DNA from 2 places in the Mycobacterium seoulense genome. Region 2 is predicted to be linked to the other one. Evidence: predicted binding sites of a transcription regulator. Region 2 holds the regulator's gene; the other holds the start of a gene.
The links. The regulator HspR, encoded in region 2, represses chaperone genes until heat shock. The targets are predictions, from matches to a motif close to ANNTGAGTNNNNNNNACTCANNT.
Positions count from the first base shown of each region.

Region 1: lon (endopeptidase La) is a predicted target of HspR. The motif match lies at 1,388-1,410, and genes of this name have one in related genera.

Region 1 is NZ_AP022582.1:1,589,632-1,593,041, reverse strand. Features, by position in the region: gene G6N37_RS07175 (alpha-hydroxy acid oxidase) at 1-97, shown strand, start outside; gene G6N37_RS07170 (phytanoyl-CoA dioxygenase family protein) at 172-1,302, opposite strand; gene lon (endopeptidase La) at 1,423-3,410, shown strand, end outside.
Region 2 is NZ_AP022582.1:4,806,472-4,809,881, reverse strand. Features, by position in the region: gene G6N37_RS22270 (FAD-binding oxidoreductase) at 1-574, shown strand, start outside; gene G6N37_RS22265 (aldose 1-epimerase) at 587-1,477, shown strand; gene G6N37_RS22260 (heat shock protein transcriptional repressor HspR) at 1,478-1,864, opposite strand; gene dnaJ (molecular chaperone DnaJ) at 1,864-3,042, opposite strand; gene grpE (nucleotide exchange factor GrpE) at 3,095-3,410, opposite strand, start outside.

The sequences.
Region 1 (3,410 bases), 2.3 Mb from region 2:
CACCATGCGACTGCTGGGTGTCACCTGTCTCGAGGAACTTTCGCCCAAGCACGTCACGCAGCTGCGGCGGCTGGGGCCCGTTGCGCCGCTCGCGTGACGGTCGTCTGCGCCGAGATTGCCGTGAGGGTCATGCGGTAGGTACCCGGCGCGACCATGGCGGCAATCTCGGTGCTACTGCAGGCGGGCGACCCGTTCGGTGCGGTTGCGTACCAGGTCGTTGAAGGCCTCGCCGGGCCCGACGTGCTCGAAGAGTTGCGGCGGATAGTGCGTGACGTACATCGTGCGGCGGCCGCCGGCCCCGGTCGGCCGGGGTGAGGCGTGCATCAGGTCCTGGACGTGGACGGTCACGTCGCCCGGGGCCGTGTCGATGCTCACCACCGGTACCTGTTGGAGCCGCTGTTCCCACCGGTAATGAATGGCCTGACCGTGACTGCCCGGTACCACCTGAAGGTTGCCGGTGCCGGCGTCCGAGCCGGTGAGTTGAATGCCGATGCTGACCGCGGGGCACATGAGAGCGTGTCCGCCCATGCCGCAGTCCTGATGCCATGGGATGTTGGACAGCCCGCTGGTGTTCCCCGGGACTTTGAGCAACACCGCGCTGCCTTCCATCCGGTCGGGCGCGGTGCGCAGCGCGGGATCGATCAGGGTGCCCAGCCTGCGCACCCTGGGATCGTTCTCCAGCGCGGCAAGGGCGGGCGAGCGCAGCGTTGCGTAGACCAATCGGCACAGCACGCTCCCGCCGTCCTCGGCGGTGGCCCACCACGACCGGTCGTCCCCGGGTCGGGCCTGGGCCGCGAGGCGGTCGATCTCGCGGTTGGCGGCCCGCATCTCATCGGCGTCGAAGACCCCCTTGACGTGCAGGTAACCCATGGTCTGCAGCTGAGCGGCCAACTCGGCGTCGTCGGCGTCGAGCGTGAACGTGGCGAGCGGGTCGCGCCCGCCCAAGTCGGCGCGAGCCGGGTCGTACGGCGGGATGCCGGCGTGCAGGTACCGCAGGACCGGGTCCCAGTCGGCCAGCTGGTCGAAGCCGCCCCGCTCGAAGGACAACTCGTCGCTGAGCAGGAGGTTGATGACCGTGCGGATCTGGCCGACCATGTCGTCCCACGACTGCCGGGAAAGGCGCACGACGGCATCTCCGGTGCGCTGCCCCTCGCCGACGCGGATCGTCGAACCCTCGACGGCGTAAGTGACGGCGTCGTCGTCGACGAGGAAGGTGATGGCGCCGGTGGAGGCGAGATCTCTGGCCGCGGATTCGAGGACGTCCGGGTCAAGGGCGGTCGGGGCGGGGTGCGTCAGCGGCACGGGCCGATTATCCAAGACCGCCAGTGTGATCGCCAGCACTCAGCCGCGGAGGGGGCCCGGGAGGGAACAAACCGGCGCCGGGCTGGGTTGAGCGCATCAGACTCAGATTTTGGAGGATTGATGGCTGAAGCCAAGTCAATGCCGGTGCTGTTCGTCACCGACACCGTCGTGTTGCCCGGCATGGTCGTCCCGGTCGCGCTCGACGAGGCCGCGCGGGCGGCGATCGACGCTGCCCAGGCGAGTGAATCCGGGCAGCTGCTCATCGCGCCCCGGCTAGACGACCGTTACCCGTCGCACGGTGTGATCGCCAAGATATTGCAGGTCGGACGCATCGCCGGCGGCGGCACGGCGGCCGTCGTGCGCGGTGAGCGCCGGGCGCAGATCGGGACGGGAGCGTCGGGGCCCGGCGCGGCGCTGTGGGTCGAGGTGACCGAGGTGCCCGAGGCCGAGACGACGGACGAAATCAAGGCGTTGACGTCGGAGTACAAGAAGCTGCTGCTGGCCATGTTGCAACGCCGCGAGGCCTGGGAGATCGTCGACTACGTCAACCGGCTGACCGACCCGTCGGCGCTGGCGGACACCTCCGGGTACGCGTCCTACCTGTCCAGCGAGCAGAAGCGGCAACTGGTCGAGACGGTCGACGTCGCCGAGCGGCTCCGGTTGCTGATCGACTGGACCAGCTCGCATCTGGCCGAGGTCGAGGTCAACGACAAGATCGCCGAGGACGTGCGCGAGGGCATGGAGAAGACGCAGAAGGAGTTCCTGCTGCGCCAACAGCTGGCCGCGATCCGCAAGGAACTGGGCGAAGGTGAGCCCGACGGATCCGACGACTACCGGGCTCGCGTCGAGGCGGCAGATCTGCCGGAGAAGGTGCGCGAGGCCGCATTGCGGGAGGTGGGCAAGCTGGAGCGGTCCAGCGACCAAAGCCCGGAGAGCGGCTGGATCCGCACCTGGCTGGACACCGTGCTCGACCTGCCCTGGAACGTGCGGACCGAGGACTCGACGGACCTGAAGGCCGCGCGCGGCGTTTTGGACGCCGACCACCACGGGCTGGACGACGTCAAGGACCGCATCGTCGAATACCTGGCCGTGCGTGCCCGCCGCGCCCAGCGCGGGTTGCAGGTCGTCGGCGGGCGCGGCTCCGGCGCGGTGATGGTGCTGGCCGGTCCCCCCGGTGTCGGCAAGACGTCGCTGGGTGAGAGCGTCGCCCGGGCCCTGGGCCGCAGGTTCGTGCGCGTCGCCCTGGGCGGTGTGCGCGACGAGGCCGAGATCCGCGGGCACCGGCGCACCTATGTGGGGGCGTTGCCGGGCCGGATCGTGCGTGCCATCGGCGAGGCGGGATCGATGAATCCCGTTGTGCTGCTGGATGAAATCGACAAGGTCGGTTCCGACTATCGGGGTGACCCGTCGGCCGCGTTGCTGGAGGTCCTGGACCCGGCGCAGAACCACACGTTCCGCGACCACTACCTGGATCTCGACCTTGACCTGTCCGACGTCGTGTTCCTGGCCACCGCCAACGTCATCGAGAACATCCCGTCGGCCCTGCTGGACCGCATGGAACTGGTTCAGATCGACGGCTACACCGAGGACGACAAGGTCGCGATCGCCCGCGACTACCTGCTGCCCCGGCAGCGGGAACGTGCGGCGCTGACCGAGGACGAGGTCACGCTGACGGATGCGGCATTGCGCAAGATCGCCGCCGACTACACGCGGGAACCCGGTGTGCGCCAGTTCGAGCGGCTGCTGGCCAAGGCGCTGCGCAAGGTGACCACCAAGCTGGCGGAGACTTCCGAGCCGATCACCATCGACGAGCCGGATCTGGTTGAGTACCTTGGCCGCCCGCGGTTCACGCCGGAATCGGCCGAGCGCACGGCGGTGCCCGGGGTGGCCACCGGCCTGGCCGTCACCGGCCTGGGCGGCGACGTGCTCTACATCGAGGCCGGGGCCACCGACGGCGAGCCGGGTCTGCAGCTGACCGGTCAACTGGGCGACGTGATGAAAGAGTCGGCGCAGATCGCGCTGTCCTACGTGCGCTCGCACGCCGCCCAGTTGGGCGTCGACCCCCAGGCCCTCGACCGGCGCATCCACGTGCACGTGCCCGCCGGCGC
Region 2 (3,410 bases):
GGCGGACCCGGGCGGCGGCATCGAGTTCCACGTCCGCGTGGTGCCCGGCGGCTTGGTCAGCACCGCCATCGTCCACGAAACCCGGCCCGGCGACCGCTGGCGGCTGTCCAGCCCGCACGGCGGCCTGCGGGTCGACCGGCAGGGCGGGGACGTGCTGATGGTCGCCGGCAGCACCGGTCTGGCCCCCCTGCGGGCGCTGATCATGGACCTGTCCCGGTTCGCGGTGAACCCGCGGGTGCACCTGTTCTTCGGGGCGCGCTATCGCTGCGAGCTCTACGACCTGCCGACGCTGTGGCAGGTGGCCTCCCACAATCCGTGGCTGTCGGTCTCGCCGGTCTCCGAGTACAGCGCCGACCCGGCGTGGGCGGCCGACTATCCCGACGTCACGCCGCCGCGCGGCCTGCACGTGCGCCAGACCGGCCGGCTCCCCGACGTGGTGACCAAATACGGTGGGTGGGGTGACCGGCAGATCCTGATCTGCGGGGGCCCGGCCATGGTGCGGGCCACCAAGGCCGCCCTCATCGCCAAAGGCGCTCCGCCGGAAAGCATTCAGCACGACCCGCTATCGAGTTGAGTGGAGGTAGACATGCGTGTCGTCACCCTGTGCGACCCGGCATCGACGGTGACCGCGGAATTCGTGCCCGAGGCGGGGATGATCGGCACCTCGCTGCGCGATGCCGGCGTGGAGCTGCTCGGGCAACGGCGCGGGCTGGACGCCTACGTGACGGCGGGCAAGACGATGGGGATACCGATCCTGTATCCCTGGGCAAACCGGTTGGGCGCCAACACCTATACCGCGGAGGGCGTGACGACGACGCTCACGCCGGGCCAGAACGGGGTCCGTGCCGATCCCAGCGGCTTGCCGATCCACGGCGTGCTGGCGGGCCACCCGGGCTGGCGGGTGACCGCCGAGTCGGCCGACCAGCTGACTGCCGAGCTGGATTTCGCCGCCGATCCCCGATTGCTGGCCAGCTTTCCCTACCCGCACGTGTTGACGGTGGCGGTGCGGCTGGCCGAGCGGACGCTGACCGTGCGCACCACGGTGACCGCCACCGGCGACCGGGCGGTCCCGCTGTGCTTCGGCTTTCATCCCTACCTGCGCCTGCCGGACGTCGCCCGCGGCGAATGGGTGATCGAGACTCCGCCGCTGCGGCATCTGCGGCTTGACGACCTCGGGCTGCCCACCGGCGAATCCGAGCCACCTGCGGCGCTGTCGGAACCCCTGGGGGACAAGGCTTTCGACGATGCCTACGACGAGGTCCCCGACGGCGCGGTGTTCGCGGTCTCGGGCGGTGGCCGGCGGCTGGAGGTGCGCTTCGACCGGGGGTATCCGGCGACACAGATCTTCGCGCCCACCGCCGAAGCCATCGTGTGCTTCGAGCCGATGACCGCACCGACCGACGCTCTGCGCCGCGGCGGCTACCGCCTCGCCCGGCCGGGCGAACCGGCCCTCACGCAGTTCTCGATCCGGGTCTGATCAGCCGCGTGTTCTGCGCGGCTGCCACACCACGACGGCGGTGCTCTTGGGCATCACCGCGAGGTCGCGGCGCTGCCCGGCGCGCACCTGCGCCAACTCGTCGGTCAGCTCCTTGACCCGCGACTGCAGCGCCTCGACCTGATTGGTCAGTTCGATGATGCGCTTGATGCCGGCGAGGTTGACCCCCTCGTCCTGGGACAGCCGCTGCACCTCACGCAGCAGGTCGACGTCGTGTTCCGAATAACGCCGTCCCCCACCGGAAGTGCGGCGCGGGCTGACCAGGCCGAGGCGATCGTAGGTGCGCAGGGTCTGCGCATGCATGCCGGCCAGCTCCGCCGCCACCGAGATCAGGAACGTCCGGGACTCTTCCCGTGAATTCTTGGCCATCAGCGATTACCCGCCCATCCCGCTCGTGGGTCGAACCCACTGGCCCGCTCGGCCGCCGCGTAGGCCTCCAGCGCCTCGGCCGCGGCGCCTTCCACGTTGGGCGGCACGGCGACCTTGACGGTGACCAGCAAGTCCCCGTTGCCGCCGCTGCGCTTGGGAACGCCCCGCCCCCGCACCCGCAGGATGCGGCCGTCGGAGGTCCCCTTGGGCACCCGGACGCCGACCTTGCCGTCCAGTGTGGGTACCGAAATTGTTGAACCCAAGGCCAATTCGGTGAAGCTGACCGGAACGGTCACGGTGAGGTCGTCGCCGTCGCGGCCAAACACCTGGTCCGGCCGCACGTGCACGGTCACGTAGAGGTCGCCCGACGGCGCCCCACGCAATCCGGCCTCGCCCTGCCCGGGCAGCCGGATGCGCTGGCCGTCCTCGACGCCGGGCGGGATCCGCACGTTGATGGTGCGGGTGCGGGTGGTGACCCCGGTGCCCTTGCACTCCTCACACGGGTGCTCGATGATCGAGCCGCTGCCGCGGCAATCGGTGCACGGCTCGGAGAACCCGAACGCGCCCTGGTTGCGGCTGATCACGCCGGAACCGTTGCAGGTGGGGCACACCTTCGGGCTGGTCCCCGGCCGCGCGCCGCTGCCGTGGCAGTTGGTGCACGGCGCAGGGCTGGTGAGCCGCAACGGCATTGCCACACCCTTGGCGGCCTCGACGAAATCCAGCTGAGTCTCGGTCTCCAGGTCGTTGCCGCGCCGCGGCCGGCTGGGACGGGCGCTCGCGCCGCGCCCGAACAGGCCGCCGAACAGGTCCCCGATGTTGGCGCCGCCGCTTCGCCCGGCGGCGTCGAACAGGTCGTTGAGGTTGAACTCGGCGCCGTCACCGCCGGCACCGAAACCGCCGAAACCCCCGGTGTCGAACCGGCGGCCGCCAAAACCGCCGCCCGCGAACAGGCGGCGGGTTTCGTCGTACTCCTTGCGTTTGGCCGGATCCGACAACACGTTGTGCGCCTCGGAGACCGCCTTGAATCGCTCGCCCGCGGCGGGGTTGTCGGGATTGGCGTCCGGATGCAGGTCGCGCGCCAGTTTGCGGTACGCGCGTTTTATCTCTTCGGGACTGGCGTCAGAGGAGACGCCCAGCTCCTTGTAGAAGTCCTTTTCGACCCATTCGCGCTGGGCCATGTCGCGTCACCCCCTCTCACCTTTCTGTCTTTTGTTGTGCTGATTGTGTGGTCTATTCACCGGATGCGCCGGGGTTATCGTGCGATTCGGCCGGTTGGGCCGGCGCGCCACCCTCGTCGGCGACCGTGTCGACGACGCCGACCAGAGCGTGCCGCAGGACCTGGTCGCCCAGCTTGTAACCCTGCCGCATGACCGTGCCGATCACCGGCTTGGAGCCGTCGCCGCCGCCGCCCTCGTGCTGCACGGCTTCGTGCAACACCGGGTCGAAGTCCTCGCCTTCCGCGCCGAACGCCGTCAGACCGAGTCCGGTCAGGGCGCTGTCCAGCTTGTCGGCCACCGACTTCAGCGGGCCGGATTCCAGGTCGCCG